Regions from separate parts of the Arthrobacter sp. 2MCAF14 genome, predicted to be linked through region 3. Evidence: riboswitches for the same ligand, from Rfam matches in the RefSeq annotation. Region 3 holds a riboswitch; each other region holds the start of a gene.
The links. A riboswitch is a leader RNA that binds a small molecule or an ion and turns the genes downstream of it on or off. The one in region 3 is predicted to bind S-adenosylmethionine.
Positions count from the first base shown of each region.

Region 1: linked by a shared signal. The riboswitch ahead of metX (homoserine O-acetyltransferase MetX) and the one ahead of AB4074_RS00830 (aminotransferase class V-fold PLP-dependent enzyme) in region 3 are both predicted to bind S-adenosylmethionine.
Region 2: linked by a shared signal. The riboswitch ahead of AB4074_RS21610 (DUF1737 domain-containing protein) and the one ahead of AB4074_RS00830 (aminotransferase class V-fold PLP-dependent enzyme) in region 3 are both predicted to bind S-adenosylmethionine.
Region 4: linked by a shared signal. The riboswitch ahead of AB4074_RS08810 (hypothetical protein) and the one ahead of AB4074_RS00830 (aminotransferase class V-fold PLP-dependent enzyme) in region 3 are both predicted to bind S-adenosylmethionine.

Region 1 is NZ_JBFRHB010000028.1:22,319-26,300, reverse strand. It holds gene AB4074_RS17675 (VOC family protein) at 1-3, opposite strand, end outside; gene AB4074_RS17670 (bifunctional o-acetylhomoserine/o-acetylserine sulfhydrylase) at 250-1,566, shown strand; SAM riboswitch class IV at 1,727-1,842, shown strand; gene metX (homoserine O-acetyltransferase MetX) at 1,856-2,977, shown strand; gene AB4074_RS17660 (hypothetical protein) at 2,979-3,422, opposite strand; gene AB4074_RS17655 (SGNH/GDSL hydrolase family protein) at 3,490-3,982, opposite strand, start outside.
Region 2 is NZ_JBFRHB010000045.1:1,878-5,859, reverse strand. It holds gene AB4074_RS21625 (ornithine cyclodeaminase) at 154-1,185, opposite strand; gene AB4074_RS21620 (Lrp/AsnC family transcriptional regulator) at 1,348-1,779, opposite strand; gene AB4074_RS21615 (hypothetical protein) at 1,835-2,194, shown strand; SAM riboswitch class IV at 2,265-2,377, shown strand; gene AB4074_RS21610 (DUF1737 domain-containing protein) at 2,388-2,645, shown strand; gene AB4074_RS21605 (rhodanese-like domain-containing protein) at 2,642-3,052, shown strand; gene AB4074_RS21600 (O-succinylhomoserine sulfhydrylase) at 3,053-3,982, shown strand, end outside.
Region 3 is NZ_JBFRHB010000001.1:182,836-186,817, forward strand. It holds gene AB4074_RS00820 (metal-dependent transcriptional regulator) at 1-8, opposite strand, end outside; gene AB4074_RS00825 (class I SAM-dependent methyltransferase) at 38-814, opposite strand; gene AB4074_RS00830 (aminotransferase class V-fold PLP-dependent enzyme) at 865-2,289, opposite strand; SAM riboswitch class IV at 2,325-2,437, opposite strand; gene hisN (histidinol-phosphatase) at 2,599-3,411, opposite strand; gene rsgA (ribosome small subunit-dependent GTPase A) at 3,471-3,982, opposite strand, start outside.
Region 4 is NZ_JBFRHB010000009.1:47,407-51,388, forward strand. It holds gene AB4074_RS08795 (matrixin family metalloprotease) at 1-462, opposite strand, end outside; gene AB4074_RS08800 (VIT1/CCC1 transporter family protein) at 509-1,606, opposite strand; gene AB4074_RS08805 (hypothetical protein) at 1,953-2,141, shown strand; gene AB4074_RS08810 (hypothetical protein) at 2,180-2,494, opposite strand; SAM riboswitch class IV at 2,509-2,628, opposite strand; gene AB4074_RS08815 (sodium:solute symporter) at 2,763-3,982, opposite strand, start outside.

The DNA of each region.
Region 1 (3,982 bases), on a different contig from region 3:
CATGGCTTCATCTTGGCACTTTGTGATGGAGCTCTCAGCTAAGTCAAGCCTAACCAAGGTGGGATGTATCGAAAAGGCAGCTCAGAGTCACTTCAGGACGCGCCGGGACCGAAAACTACCGTGTTCGTCACAAAGCTTCCGGAGCCCGCAACACCGTCCCTAGACTGGCAGCAACCGAACGCCGGGGGGCTGAATACTTCAGCCCGGCAGGTTGAAGCACGGCAAGAGCCCAGACAACCAGGAGTCCGCATGTCCCAAGGATGGTCATTCGAAACGCGCCAGATCCACGCCGGCCAGGAGCCGGACGCCGCCACCGGTGCCCGGGCACTTCCCATCTACCAGACCACTTCGTTCGTCTTTCCCAGCGCGGAAAGCGCGGCCAACCGCTTTGCGCTGGCCGAGCTGGCGCCCATCTACACCCGGATCGGCAACCCCACGCAGGATGCGGTGGAACAGCGCATAGCGAGCCTGGAGGGGGGCCTCGCGGCACTCCTGCTGAGCTCCGGCCAGGCCGCGGAAACGTTCGCCATCCTCAACGTCGCCGAGGCGGGCGACCACCTGGTCGCCAGCCCGAGCCTCTACGGTGGCACGTACAACCTGCTAGCGCACACGCTGAAGAAATTCGGAATCTTAGTCACCTTCGTCGAGGACCCGGACAACCTCGACCACTGGCGCGACGCCGTGCGGCCGAACACCAAGCTGTTCTTCGCCGAAGTCGTCTCCAACCCCCGCCAGGACGTTTTGGACATCGAGGGCGTCTCCCGCATCGCGCACGAAGCCGGAGTCCCGCTTGTTGTGGACAACACCCTCGCCACGCCCTACTTGATCCGGCCGATCGAGTGGGGCGCGGACATCGTGGTGCATTCGGCCACCAAGTACCTGGGAGGGCACGGATCCGCCATTGCCGGCGTCATTGTGGACTCGGGCAACTTCGATTTCGGCAAGGACCCCGGGCGGTTCCCCAACTTCAACACTCCGGACCCCAGCTACAACGGCCTGGTCTATGCCCGCGACCTCGGCAAGGACGGTGCCCTCGGCGCGAACCTCTCCTACATCCTCAAGGCCCGGGTCCAGCTCCTGCGGGACCTCGGCTCGGCAGTTTCCCCGTTCAACGCTTTCCTGATCTCCCAAGGAATCGAAACCCTCAGCCTGCGGGTGGAACGCCACGTGGAGAACGCCACCAAAGTGGCGCAGTGGCTCGAAGGGCGCGACGACGTCGAATCGGTAGCGTACGCGGGGCTGCCTTCCAGTCCGTGGTTCGAACGCGGGCGGAAGTACGGACCCCGCGGCACCGGCGCGGTGGTGTCCTTCACCATCCGCGGCGGGATCGACGCCGGCAAACGCTTCGTGGACGCCCTGGAACTGCATTCGCACGTGGCAAACATCGGGGACGTCCGATCCTTGGTCATCCACCCCGCGTCCACGACACACAGCCAGCTGACCCCCGAACAGCAGGCCGTGGCCGGAGTGACCCCGGGCCTGGTGCGGCTGTCCGTCGGGATCGAGCACATCGACGACATCCTCGCCGACCTCGAGTCAGGATTCCGGGCGGCGAAGGGCAGCTAGTACCGCTCCGGATGGCGCAGGAGGCCGGCGGGCGACGCAGCATGAATCTTCGCCGGCTGGCCTCCTTGGTCACTGCTTCGTGAACAAAACACGGTCAAGTGTCACAAAGGTGTCATAATCTTCGTCAGAAGGGGTCCGGTTTTCCTAGACTCTTCCTATAGGTCATGAGTGCCAGCGACAGCCCCGGCTTGCTGGCCGGCAACCCTCCAATCGCGGCGGGGTGCCCCGGGTGAAGACCTGGCCCTTCGCTGTGTTGGCGGCGGGCAAGCGCGATGTGAGGTGTCAACGAATGACAATTGCTGCAACAGCCATACCCCTTTCCGGTACCCAAGACGGAACCCTCAAATATGTTTCCGTGGGCGGGCTCGAACTGGAGGCCGGAGGTTTCCTGCCGGAGGTCGTTCTTGCTTACGAAACATGGGGGCGGCTCAACGCCGACGCTTCCAACGCTGTCCTGGTGGAACACGCCCTGACGGGCAGCACCCATGTGGCCCGTGGCGAGAGCGACGAAGAAGGCTGGTGGGAGAAACTCGTTGGTCCGGGCGCCACCATCGACACGGATCGCTACTTCGTGGTCTCCGTCAACATCGTGGGAGGCTGCTACGGCAGCACCGGGCCGTCGTCGACCGCTCCTGACGGCAGGCCGTGGGGCTCCCGCTTCCCGCTCGTGACCCTGCGGGACAGCACCGTGGCCGAAGCCCGGCTTGCCGACGCTTTGGGGATCCACAGCTGGCACACGGTCGTGGGCGGGTCCATGGGCGGTGCACGCGCACTGGAATGGGCCGTCAGCTATCCGGACCGCGTCAAGCGATGCGCCGTGATTTCGATCGGGGCGTACAGCACTGCCGAACAGATCGCGTTCGCGCAGGCCCAGACTCTCGCCATCCGGCAGGACGCCGACTTCAACGGCGGCGACTACTATGGCAAGGCCGCGCCCGAGGCAGGGCTGGCCCTTGCCCGGCGGATCGCCCACATCACCTATCGTTCGGCGGATGAACTGGACTTCCGCTTCGGCCGGAACGCCCAAGGCGGCGAGGCACCCCTCCAGGCTGCCGCGTTGGGGGACCGGGGCCGCTACCAAGTGGAGAGCTACCTCGACCACCAGGGAAGCAAGCTGGTCCAGCGCTTCGACGCCAACAGTTACATCGCCATCACCGAGGCCCTCATGAGCCACGACATCACCCGCGGCCGGGGCTCATTGGAGGATGCGCTGTCCGTGGCAACGGCGAAGTTCTTCGTTGCCTCGGTGGACTCGGACCGGCTCTACTTCCCGGAACAATCCCACGAGCTCGCCAAAGCCTTGCCCGGAGGGGTCCCCGTTCACGTGATCGAGGCGCCGATCGGGCACGACGGTTTCCTCACCGAGATCGGCCAGCTCGGTCCCCAGCTGCGCGAATCTTTCTTCGGCTGAATCAGCCGTTCATGATCTCCTGGCGGAGCTTCATGTAATCCTCCATGGCGATTTTCCCGTCGCTGTACTCCTGGTCCAGTTCGGCCAGTTTCCGTGCCCGGTAGCCTTGGGGCGCGCTGTTCGGCTGGGGCGCGCTGTTCATTTGCGGAGCAGCCGACGACGGCGGAGCGGCCTGCGGTACGGGCGTCGCCCCCGGGGGTTGCGGCTCAGCCGGGAAGATTACCGGGGGTTGCTCCGGGTATCCGACGGGGTAGTTCTGTGGGGGATAGGGCTGCCCGGGGTAATTCTGCGGAGGGACGGGGTAGTTCTGTGGAGGATAGGGCTGACCGGGGTAATTCTGCGGAGGGAAGTCCCGGAGCCTGCGTTGGCGCGATCGGTTGTACATGCGGATCCCCATCGGAATCAGCCAAGAGCAGACGATGATCCAGAAGATCAAATTGTTCACGGTGGAGGCCTCCTAGGTCTTTCACCAGCTTAGCCCCGCTCCCTGTGACCCGCCCTGTGGTTCCCGCTCAACTCCGGGGCAGCAAGGTGTCCGCAGGACCGAAGACGGGTCCCGGCGTCGGGCGTTTCGGCAGGATTCCGTCACCGGAGGAGCGATGCCGGATCCTGCGAATGACCCACGGGACAAAATACTCGCGGGCCCATACGAGGTCGCCCGAGCGGGCTTCGCGCCAACTGCGCTGGGGGAGCGGCTTGGGGAACAGCGGCTCGAGGTTGTGCGGCACATTGAGTGAGTCGAGGACCATCGCGGCGATGGTGTGGTGGCCGAGCGGAGAGAAATGCAGGCGGTCTTCATCCCACATCTGGGAGTTGGAGAGTTGGCGCAGGGACCACATATCGGCGATCACGGCATCGTGGCGGGCGGCCACCGTGCGGAGGTTTTCGTTGTAGATGGCCATCTTGCCGCGGATCCGGCCGAGTACTGATGACACGGTGTCCGGGCCATTGAAGAGAACCACGGTGGCGCCTTCGGAGCCCAGGGTCTGTACGGCGGCATCGAGT
Region 2 (3,982 bases), on a different contig from region 3:
TGCCCTCAGTAGTTAACTAGTTGCGCCGGTCAAGCTTGTTAAACGTCTGGTGCGCCGGTTCTGGGGCCGGCGCACCAGACTTCCCCAACTAACTCGCATTTGTTGTCGTTTAGCGGCCCCTAAACGACAACGACTGCGAGTCAGTTCGGCTTCTCAGGATCCCATGGGAGAAAGTGCCCGCACCAGACCGAAAAGGTCCTTGGGGTCATCGGGGTTCGCGACGAGGTCGATCTCCTCGAAAAATTCCGAACCCTCAACGGCATCGCGCAGGTACCGCAAGGCGGAAAAGTCCTCGATCGCGAAGCCCACGGAATCGAATATCGTGACCTGGTCCGTGGCGGTGCGGCCCAGCGCGCGCCCGCACAGGACCTGCCAGAATTCCGTGACGGGAAATTCGGCGGACATTTGTTGGATCTCGCCTTCAATCCGCGTCTGGGGATCGTATTCCGCAAAGACATCGCCGAGGCCCAGGATGGCAGCGTCGAGTTCGGTCTTCCCAGGGCAGTCGCCACCGATCGCGTTGATGTGGACACCGGGCGAAACCTGGTCTGCCGTCAGGATGGTGGCATTGGCCTTGTCCGCCGTGCACGTGGTGATGACGTCGGCGCCCTCCACTGCGTGGGCCGCCGAGTCTGCAATGGTGATGTCGAAGCCGAGGGGAGCCATGTTCCGGACGAACTTCTCCATCGCAGCCGGATCCGTGTCCCAGATCCTGACAGTGTTAATGCCCAAGGCCACCCGGAAAGCCAGGGCCTGAAACTCCGATTGGGTTCCGGTTCCGATCATCCCCATGATCCGGGCATCGGGGCGAGCGAGTTTCTTCGCGACCATCCCCGACGTAGCCGCCGTCCGCAGCGCTGTCAGCACTGTCATTTCCGCGAGGAACGTCGGATAACCGTTATGGACGTCGGACAGGACACCGAAAGCTGTCACGGTCTGGAAGCCGCGCGCTGGATTCGAAGGGTGTCCATTTACATACTTGAAGCCGTATGTTTCCTGGTCGCTGGTGGGCATCAGCTCGATGACCCCAAATGGCGTGTGACTTGCCACCCGCGGAGTCTTGTCAAAAGATTCCCACCGCCGGAAGTCGTCTTCCAAGTATTGAATCATCTCCGAGATGATGGTCTCCGGGCCTCGCCCGGCCGTCCAACGAACCATATTGCGGACATCGACAAAGCGCGTCATGTGCGCTCCTTTCCCTCATAAGCACTGTTGCTACGAGGCTACGGAGCGGCGATATGCATCCACAATTGCCAAAGTACGTACTTTTCATTGAAAGGCTGCACAAAATGATGAACGCATCTCTACATAATGCTCATTGGATAAAGGCGTCCGTCGTGCGGGCGACTACCGGAGGACGGAACTGAGCAACAGGCTCGTCTCGCTATTGACGATCCCCTCGATGCCGCGGATCCGGCCCAACACCTGGTCAAAGTCACTGAGGCTTTCCGTGCGCAGCTCGGCCACAAGATCCCACCCGCCGTTGGTGGTGTGCAGTGCCCAAATCTCCGGAAGTCCCCTGAGTTGGCGAATGACTTTGTCGGCCGATCTTCCCTCCAGGGCAATGAGCGCAATGGCGCGAATGGCAAGTGGATCGACCTCGTCGCGCACCCTCGCAGTGAAACCAACGATGGTTCCCGAGGAAACTAGACGCTCGAGCCGGCTATTCACAGTGGCCCTGGCGACGCCCAGCCTCCGCGCAAGGCTGGCCACGGACGCCCTGCCATCCTCCCTCAGAGCGGAGAGGAGCTGACGGTCAAGGTCGGTGAGTGCTGCCATAAAGATAAACGTATCGCCCATTCCCCAAGCGGGCCTGAGTCCGTAGGGTATCGACATGAGCATCTACATCAGCCCCGACTCTGCTGCATGGTCGCTGACGGCCATGGCGACTGGTGCGTCAGCGGGATCAATCGATGATGCAAACGGCATGTCCAACTTGGTGAAGGAAATCTACGAGACGGAAGGTTTCGAAGCCCTGTCGGGTGTGGTTTTTGCCTTGGCTCATCACAACAGCCTCTCGCTGCATGCACTCGCCACCGCCACCGGGATATCCGTACACGAGCTGCTGGAAATCCGGAAGCATCAAGGTTCCACTTTTCATCACTCCCCTACGGCAGTAGCGTCGCGGTTCGACGCCATTCCACCCCGGATCCAGGCAAGCCTGGACCCGTTGCCGAAAGAAACCGACGCCTAAGACCCCCGGTTACGGAACATGACGACGGCCGGTGATGCAGGCCGCCGTCGTGGATGTTATTTTCTTCTTGAGTAATGAGCACCAGCGCGAAGCCCTGACTTGCTGGTCGGCAACCCTCTCTCCGGCGGGGTGCCTCAGGTGACTACTCGGCGTATCGACACTTTCGAACTGCAAGCGTGACTGAGGAGCACCAATGCCTGAACCCACCGAAGAAAAACTCTCGTACCGTCTCATCACGGGCCCTGACACGAAGGATTTCTGCGAGCGGATCTCCACCGCCCTCGCGGAGGGATACGTGTTGCACGGCAGCCCGGCCGCGACCTTCAATGGCACGGACGTGATTGTGGCCCAGGCCATCGTCCTACCCGCCGCGATCGCGAGCGCAGATGCAGCAGTTGCCAACGCGGTAGACCAGCTTGATGAAGAGTTCGACGGCGAGGGGCACGCATGAGCTACGCAGGCGACCTCAGTCCGCACGATGCCTGGGCCAAGCTGGAACAAGGCGCCATCCTGGTGGACGTCCGCACCGAAGGCGAGTGGGCACACATCGGGATCCCTGACACAAAGGCCACGGAGAACGATCCCTTGTTCATCCAGTGGAACTTGGCCGGCGGCATCCCCAACACCCGTTTCATCGAAGAGCTGACGCAGCAGGCTCCGGAGGCAAATGGTACCGAACTGGTCTTCCTCTGCCGCTCCGGACAGCGTTCCATCGCCGCCGCGATCGCAGCAACACAGGCCGGCTACACCGCCTACAACGTCCTGGAGGGCTTCGAGGGCGAACCGGACCGCTACGGCGAGCGAACCGTGAACGGCTGGAAAAACCGTGGACTTCCGACGAACCTGGGGAACATCTAAGTGACTTTCAATCCTGACGCCGCCGGCTGGAGCCCTGACACCCAGGCAGTCCGCGGCGGTCTTGACCGCACCAACTTCCAAGAAACGTCCGAGGCCGTCTTCCTGAACTCCGGCTTCGTCTATGAGTCCGCCGCAGCCGCAGAGCGCGCATTCACGGGCGAGGACGAGCGCTTCGTCTACTCCCGTTACGGCAACCCCTCCGTGGCCACTTTCCAGGAGCGACTGCGCCTGCTCGAAGGCACCGAAGCGTGCTTCGCGACGGCGTCGGGCATGTCCGCTGTCTTCACCGCCCTCGGTGCGTTGCTGGCCGCCGGCGACCGCGTGGTTGCCGCCCGCTCGCTCTTCGGTTCCTGCTTCGTGATCCTCAACGAGATCCTGCCCCGCTGGGGCGTCGAGACCGTCTTCGTGGACGGCCCGGACCTGGACCAGTGGCGTGCCGCATTGTCCGAGCCGACAACGGCAGTGTTCTTCGAGTCGCCGTCGAACCCCATGCAGGAAATCGTGGACATTGCAGCGGTGAGCGAACTAGCCCACGCGGCGGGCGCTACCGTCGTCGTCGACAACGTCTTCGCTACTCCGCTGCTGCAGCGCTGCGGCGATCTCGGCGCGGACGTGATTGTCTACTCGGGCACCAAGCACATCGATGGCCAGGGCCGGGTCCTGGGCGGAGCAATCCTGGGCACCAAGGAATTCATCGACGGTCCCGTCAAGCAGCTCATGCGGCACACCGGGCCGTCGCTTTCCGCGTTCAACGCCTGGGTCCTGACCAAGGGCCTGGAGACGATGGCGCTGCGCGTCAACCACTCCTCGGCGTCTGCGTTGCGGATCGCCGAATGGCTTGAGGATCAGCCGGCCATCAGCTGGGTCAAGTACCCGCGGCTGTTGTCGCACCCGCAATACGAGCTCGCCGCGAAGCAAATGAAGGCCGGC
Region 3 (3,982 bases):
GTCTTCACGGTTCCAAGCCTATCGCGTACCGGCCGAATCAGACTTTCCGCGCCCGCCAGCTCTGCGTGAGATAAGGCAACGGGATGACCTCGCCCTCGGCATGGCCCAGATGTTCGAAGAGGTACCACTGAAGGTTGCCCATGACCTTGGCCCGGGTGGCGTCATTCGCCCTCAGGTAGTAGCTGCGCGACTTCACGAGTTCGAGGATATCGGCCGGAGTCACCGGATCCTCCCAACGTGTCACGTGACTTTCGAGGCCCGCGAACTCCGGGCCCACCACAGGCCGGAAGTCCGGTTTGTGGACATCGCCGGCATGCATGATGCGGGTCAATCGATGGACCCAGGGCACCGAAGTGTCCATTTGGTTCCAGATCAAGCCGATAGTGCCCTTGGGTCGAAGGATCCGGGCGATCTCGGTGCTCGCGGCGAGGGGATCGCACCAGTGCCAGGCCTGGGCAACGCTGACGACGTCGAATGCTGAGTCCGCCAGTCCAGTTGCCTCGGCAAAGCCCTCCAGGGCGATCACTTGTGGATACGTTTTGCGCAGCTGCGTGAGCATGTCCGTGGAGGGGTCCACTGCGGACACCGCCAGCCCGCGCTCGACGAAGAGCGCGGTGAACTTTCCGGTGCCGGCGCCGATGTCTGCCGCGTCCCGGGCGCCTTCCGGCAGCAGCCAGTCGGCCGAATCCGCAGGGTAGCCGGGCCGGACACGATCATAGTGTTCTCCGCCGTCCTGGAAACTCCGGCCGAGTTCAAGGCGCCGTTCCTCATAGAGCTTGGGGCCGGCTGACGTGCCTTTGGGTCGCGGGGCCACGCAGGAACTCCTTCGTAGGACAGGAAAAATACCCTACGAATCTACCGCAATCAGTCGGTGCTGCAGGGAGCCGCTCCCGCGGTCCCGGGAGTGTTGGGAGCCCACTCCGGATAGCTGCGGTGGTCGTTCGCCGGCACCCAGCGGCCGGCATCCACCACGTAGTCCCAGCTGAGGCCGTTGCTCTTGAGCGCCTGGATGCCCGCAATGAGCCGGGTGGCGTCTTCCAAGCGCGAGCCCACGCCGAAACTGGCTCGAAGTGATCCGGAGGGCAGGCCGAGGCGCTTGAGCAGCGGGTGGGCGCAAAAGCGTCCGTCGCGCAGGCCAATGCCGTGCTCGGCCGCAAGATAGGCAGCCACAAGTCCGGCGTCGTAGCCCTGGAGCGAGAAGTTCACGACGCCGATGGTGTCCTGGGGATCCGTGTCGCTGAAGATCTGGTGCACGGTCACGCCGTCGATTTGCTTGAGGCCCTCGACCAGATGTGAGCGGATGGCTGCCTCGTGGGCGTGCCATTCATCGTGGTCGAGGCTGGCGATGACCTGCGTTGCCCGGGCGAGTGTGGCCGCGCCGAGTACGTTCGGCGAGCCGCCTTCGTGCCTGGCCGGTCCTGTGGCCCAGCTGACCGAATCGAGGCGCGCTTCGCGGACGGCGCCGCCTCCGGCCAGGTGCGGTGTGCCGGCGTCGAGCCAGTCGGGACGGCCCACCAGGACACCTGCGCCAAACGGTGCATAGAGCTTGTGCCCAGAGAAAACCAAGTAGTCGACATCCGCTGCGGCGATGTCGATTCTGCGGTGCGGGGCGAGTTGCGCCGCGTCCACCACAATCCGCGCCCCGAATTCGTGGGCCAAGGCTGCGAGTTCCTTGATGGGCAGGATTTCGCCGGTCACGTTTGACGCGCCGGTGACAGCCAGAAGGCTGACGCCGCCGTGGGAGAGCGCTGTGCGGACATTGGCGACGGTCTCGGACAACGTTCCCGCGGCAACGATGCTGCGGTGGGGGACACTTTGCCACGGGAGGAGATTGGCGTGGTGCTCGATGTCCAGGTAAAGGACTTCGCCAATGTGTCGACCGCCCTCCACTGGCAGGCAGCCGGCCAGTAGATTGAGGGAATCGGTGGTGTTGCGCGTGAAAATGACCGAATCGTCCGGCCGGCCGCCAACGAAGTCACGGACGATGTTGCGGGCGTTTTCATAGACCGAGGTGCTGATTTGGGAGGCATAGCCTGCGCCGCGGTGGACGCTCGCGTAGTACGGCAGGATCTCGTTAAGGTACGCGGAAACCACCGTCAGGGCAGGTGCGGAAGCGCCGTAGTCAAGGTTGGCGTAGCGGATGTGGCCGCCCTGGATCAAGGGTGCCTGCAACTCCGCGCCGGTGACCGCGGCGAGCGGGCGCGATGCCCGGGGGAGGGTTTCACCACGGTGCTGTGCAGATTCCTTGTTCAGCGAAAGAGCCGGGGAAGTAAATGTGGCTGTGCTCATGGGACCTCACTCAAGAGGGACCCCTGCGTGCAGGGGGTCCGCGCTTGCCGCATCCGTTCCGGACCGGCCGGGTCGTCACCCGGGGCACCCCGCCGCGATGGAGGGTTGCCGGCCAGCAAACCGGGGTTTCGCGCTGGCACTCGTGACCTGTAAAGAGCGTAGGACACTGGCAAGGCTCATTCCAATGTGACCGGCGATTGTTAAGCGGATTATTACACCGCCGGAAAAGTGTGCCTTCTGCCGAAGAAAAAGCGGCGGACACCCCCAAAAGTGGGCGTCCGCCGTCGTTTATTCAGTGGAGAGGGTGGGCTAGAGGAGGTCGTCGAGCTCGGGGTTGAGCCTCTTGAGGACCTCGGAGTGCAGGATCGAGTTAGTGGCCACGGCGTTTCCGCCGAAGGGACCATCCGCACCGTCCAGGGACGTGAAGCGCCCGCCGGCTTCCGTCACGATCGGCACCAAAGCCGCCATGTCGTAGACCTGGAGTTCCGGCTCGGCGGCGATGTCCACGGCGCCCTCGGCCACGAGGCAGTAGGACCAGAAATCGCCGTACGCACGGCTGCGCCAGACATCGTTCTCGAGGCCCAGGAAGTTGTCCAGCTTACCGTGCTGCTTCCACTCGGAAAGCTCGGAGTAGGAAAGCGAGGCGTCTTCAAGCCGCGACACGTTGGAAACCTTCAGCCGGGTGGCTGCGGCCAGGGATCGGCCCATGTAGGCGCCCGAGCCCTTGGCCGCCCACCAACGCTTGCCGAGCGCCGCAGCGCTCACGAGCCCCACTACTACCTCGCCCTCGTCCACGAGGGCGATCAACGTAGCCCAGACGGGCACGCCACGCACGAAGTTCTTGGTCCCGTCGATGGGATCGATGATCCAACGCCTCGAGCCGTGGCCCGTGCTGCCGAATTCTTCCCCGAGGACGGCGTCGCGGGGGCGGGAACGGGAGAGCTGCCCGCGGATTGCTTCTTCGGCGGCTTTGTCGGCATCGGTGACGGGGCTCAGGTCGGGTTTGGTCTCGACCTGGAGGTCCAGTGCCTTGAACCGCTCCATTGTCAGGGAATCGACGGAGTCGGCCAGGACGTGTGCCAGCCGCAGGTCGTCATTGTAGCTCGAATCGGGTTGGGTCATGGTTCCAAACTACCGTCTTTTCGCGGGTGAGCCGGGGAGGTAGGACGGCAAGCGCGCAGTTAGTTGACCGTACCCAATTCCTTGGTCTCCTGGGCTTCCATGCGCGGGTCCGCGCCGAGGAGCCGGCGCAACGACGCCAAGCGGGCCGGGCCTGCCTCGCCGGCGTGGCCGTCGGCGACCCAGGAATCCAGTCCGCATCGAACCGCGGAGGCATCGTGCTTGCAGCCTCGCTCGCACATTTCGGTTCCGGGTTCCAGATCCGGGAAGGCATGCAGGATGCGGTCCGGGTTCACGTGGGCGAGGCCGAAGGAGCGGATGCCGGGCGTATCGATGATCCAGCTGCCGCCGGGGGCGTCGCTGAGCTTCAGTGCAAGGGCAGAGGACGAGGTGTGCCGTCCGCGCCCCGTCACGGCGTTGACCCCGCCCGTGGCGCGCTCGGCGCCGGTGAGGGCATTCACCATGGTGGACTTCCCGACGCCGGAATGGCCGAGGAGCACGGTGACCTTGCCGTCGAGGTAGTCCCGCAATTGGCCGACGGAGTCACCGTCGAGGCGGGCGGACAAGCCGTCGT
Region 4 (3,982 bases), on a different contig from region 3:
CTTGGCGATGGCGTCGGCGATGAGTCCCTCGGATCCGGCCGGGGCGAGGGCTGCGTTGACCACGTAGTGCAGCGGCCGGCACGGAGAGTAGCCAACGGGGGTGCCGTCGGCGTTGGTGGCCAGGAATTTGTAGGAGCTGCTGGCTACCGCAGGCTTCGCGGGGGAGCCGAGCGGCTGCCCGGCTTCCTCCAGTCCAGGCGGTGGGGTATCCGGCGCACGAGCCGCCTTTTGTGGTCCCTGCCCGGGGGCCCCGTCCTGCCCGGGGGTGTTTGCGGTGGCATTGGCCGAAGGGGTCAGGTTTGGAAGCAAACCTGTGATGCCGGGGCCGCCGCGGAGGAATCCACTGACAAGCACGGCTACGGCAGCAACCGCTGCCACCACCAACAAGTTTCGGAACAGCGCCAGAACGGTACTGGGGCGCTTGGGCGGCGGACCGCCGTCGTAACCGTAGTTTGAATGCAAGTCTTCCCCCAAGTCCCTGCACCGGCGCCCCGTCGGGCCGGCGCTACTAACCGATGACTGCGCCGAAGACGAGTCCCAGCCCATACGTTGCCGCGGCCGCACCGAGCCCGATGGCCAGCTGCCGGAGGCCGCGGGTCAGCGGCGAGGTTCCGGACAACAAGCCGACGACGGCGCCGGTCGACAGAAGCGCGATGCCCACCAGCGTACCGGCCACAGCAAGCGCCGCGAAGCCCGTCATGCCGAAGATGAACGGCAGGATGGGCACGATGGCGCCCGAAGCGAAGAAGCAGAAGCTCGAGATTGCGGCGCCCCAGGCGGAGCCTACGGCCTCGTGCTCATTGACGGTTTCTTCCACTTCGGGGTGGAGCGAGAGGCTGGGATCGCAATCGCAGCTGTAGAGGCCCATCCGCTCGGCGGCCCGGTGTTCGGCGGCTTCGCGGGACATGCCCCGGGCCAGATACACGAGGACCAGCTCATTGTGCTCGATGTCTAGTGCAGGGGCTGCGGTCAGCGTGGCCTGGGTGGGGCGGGTGGCCTTGAGGAGCTCGAGCTGAGAGCGGACCGAGACATACTCGCCGGCACCCATGGACAGGGCGCCCGCCAGCAGGCCTGCGATACCGCTGAACAGGACCACGGTGGCGGGAACGCCGGTGGCCGCCATGCCCATCACGAGGGAAAGGTTGCTGACCAGGCCATCATTGGCGCCGAATACGGCGGCGCGGAAGGTGCCGGACAACCTGTTGCGGCCGCGCGTCGCCAGGCCGCGGACTACTTCCTCGTGGATCTGTTCGTCGGCCGCCATGGCGCGGGTTGCTGCTGGATCCTTCGCGTAAGGCGAGCGGCCTTCGGCCCGTTGAGCGAGGGCCAGCACGAACACTGATCCGAAATTCCGGGCCAGGAAGCCGAGCATCTGGCTTCTGAGGGAGGCTGCCTTCGGCATGCCGGCATGTTCGCCGAGGACCCTGAGCCAGTGTGCCTCGTGGCGGCCCTCAGCCTCTGCGAGGGCCAAAAGGATTTCGCGTTCCTCGCCGTCGCGGCGCTGCGCCAGTTGGCGGTAAACGGCGGCCTCGGCTCGCTCGTCCGCCAAGTACTGCCGCCAGCGCTTGATGTCCGACGACGACGGGGGAGTCTTGGGGGCTGCCACGTCTTGCGATGGACTGCTTGAGTCCTGCGGATTGTCTGAATGCGAGTTGTCTGGATGCGAGGGTTTTGTGTGCGGTTGCACCGGGACTCCTGGGTTGCTGGGGCGGGCTTCATCGCCTCATTGCGGCTCCACTCTATCGCCAATTTCCGCGGTTTTTCGGCCGGTAATCCTCACTGGAGAATTTAGGCCCGCCTCAAAAACGGGAGGCTCCCGGGAAGCCTTGACCGCGGCTGGGGGCAGTGCTGGGATGGATGGACAGGGTCCACGAATTGGCGGGGTAGCGTTGGACGGCTGCCTCCTATGCCTGTGCGATGGGCTCAGCGGCACGTCGAACGGAGGTTGCACCATGGACAGCACCGAGACCCACGCCCGCCACCCCGACCGTCCCACGGTCGAGGCCGATCCCGCCTATGACTACAACGAGGACCTGGCGGTGGACGAGGACTGGGAGGACCAATCCGAGGTTCTTGACGACGACGAGCGGCCGGTTGCCCTCGATGCCGACGAACACCGTGAGGCTGAAGATATCGAATAGCCCCGGCTCGCTAAACCCGACGTGCTAAACCCTGGCAGCTAAAACGCGCTCAGGATGAAGTGCTTCTGCACGCCTGCCCGGTGCCCGGTTGCGGCCACCGTAAGGGTGAGTTTCCGTGTCGCGGGGAACCAGCGGGCGGGCTGGACCGCCTTTGAGAGCGCTTCGGTGATGAGCCGCGGCTCATGATGCCAATAGCGTTCCAAGTTCCCGTCCACCACGAATGTGATGGAGCCTTGGGACAGGTCGACGCCGGGAATCACCCGGACGAACTCGTCCACCCGCCGGGGGCGGGGCAACAATAAGGTGCCGGACTGGGTGGTGCGGTCGGCGGCGGCGCCGTTTTCGAAAGGCATGGCCTTCTCCTGTGGAGTTGCTCTTGCCCGTTCGGTTGTCTCTGGTCCGAGCCGGGCCGCTTCTTCATCCGAACCACCCGTGAACATGGGGTTGGCGTGTGGCAAGTCGGAGCTTGGCACCACATCTCTTGAAGCTCTTCCTACTGTACATGGAACGGTACAATCGCGGCGCGGTATTGAGGCCCGGTAGAAACCGTTCCAAACGGCAGCGGCGCCGCACCCTCGAGGAGAAGGTGCGGCGCCGCCGTCGTACTTGGTTCTGTGAAGCTTAGTGGCTGGCCACCGGGTGGACCTCCAAGGGGAGTTCCTCGGTGACCGCTCCGGCAACGCGACGGTCCCAGGCTGCCCGAACCTCGGGCGAGGTGGGCGGGGTCAGCAGGGAGACCACAACGTAGACCAGGAGTGAGGCGCCGAGGCCCCAGTAGATGGGATCGTTGGCGTAGACGCCGTCTTCGCTGGGGATGATTCCCGTGGCGTAGGCGATCAGCAGGCCAAGCGTCAGTACGGATCCGACCGCCATGGACCAGGCCGCGGCAATACCGGTGCCGCGCTTCCAGACCAGGCCGCCCAGGATGGCAACTAGGAGTCCACCCACCAGGATGTCGTAGGCAATGGTCAGGGCCACCACGACGTCTTGCGCCGCCATCGAGATCAGCACGGCCACGATGCCCAGGCCAAGGACCCAGTACCGGTTGGCCTTGACGTCGTGCTCGGGGTTTTCGGTGTCGTCGGTGTTGATTGTCTTGCCGAACCAGCTGGCCACGAACGGGACTACGTCGGCGCGGGCAACGGTGGCTGCGGCGATGAGGGCCCCGGAAGCGGTGGACATCATGGCCGCGACTGCCGCGGCCATGACGAGGCCGCCGATGCCGATCGGCAGGATGTGGGTGGCTACCTCGGCGTAGACAACGTCCTTACCAAGGGCCTTGACGTCGATGTTGGGCAGGGCCACGCGGGCGGCAAGGCCGATCAAAGCTCCCGCGACGCCGTACAGGACGCAGTAGATGCCGGCAGTGGCGCCGCCCCAACGGGCCACCTTGGGGGTCTTGGCGGTGAAGACGCGCTGCCAGATGTCCTGGCCGATCAGGAGGCCCAGGGTGTAGACCACGAAGTACGTGATGATGGTCTGCGCTCCGATGCCGTCCAACTGGAAGAAGCTGGCGTCAACCCGGGCACGGATGCCGTCGAAGCCGCCGGCGGCGTTGAGGACGAACGGGAGCATGAGGAAGAAGATGCCCACCGTCTTGATGATGAACTGCACCTGGTCGGCGAGGGTGATGGACCACATGCCGCCGATGGTGGAGTAGACGAGGACGATTGCGCCGCCGACGGCGATGGCAAGCCAGCGCTCCCAGCCGAAGAGGACAACGAAGATGGTGGCGTAGGCGCCAGTGGACGTGGCGCACAGCATGAGGGTGTAGGCCAGCATGACGATGCCGGAGGTCTGCGTGGCGCGCTGGCCGTAACGCAGGCTCAGCATCTGGGAGA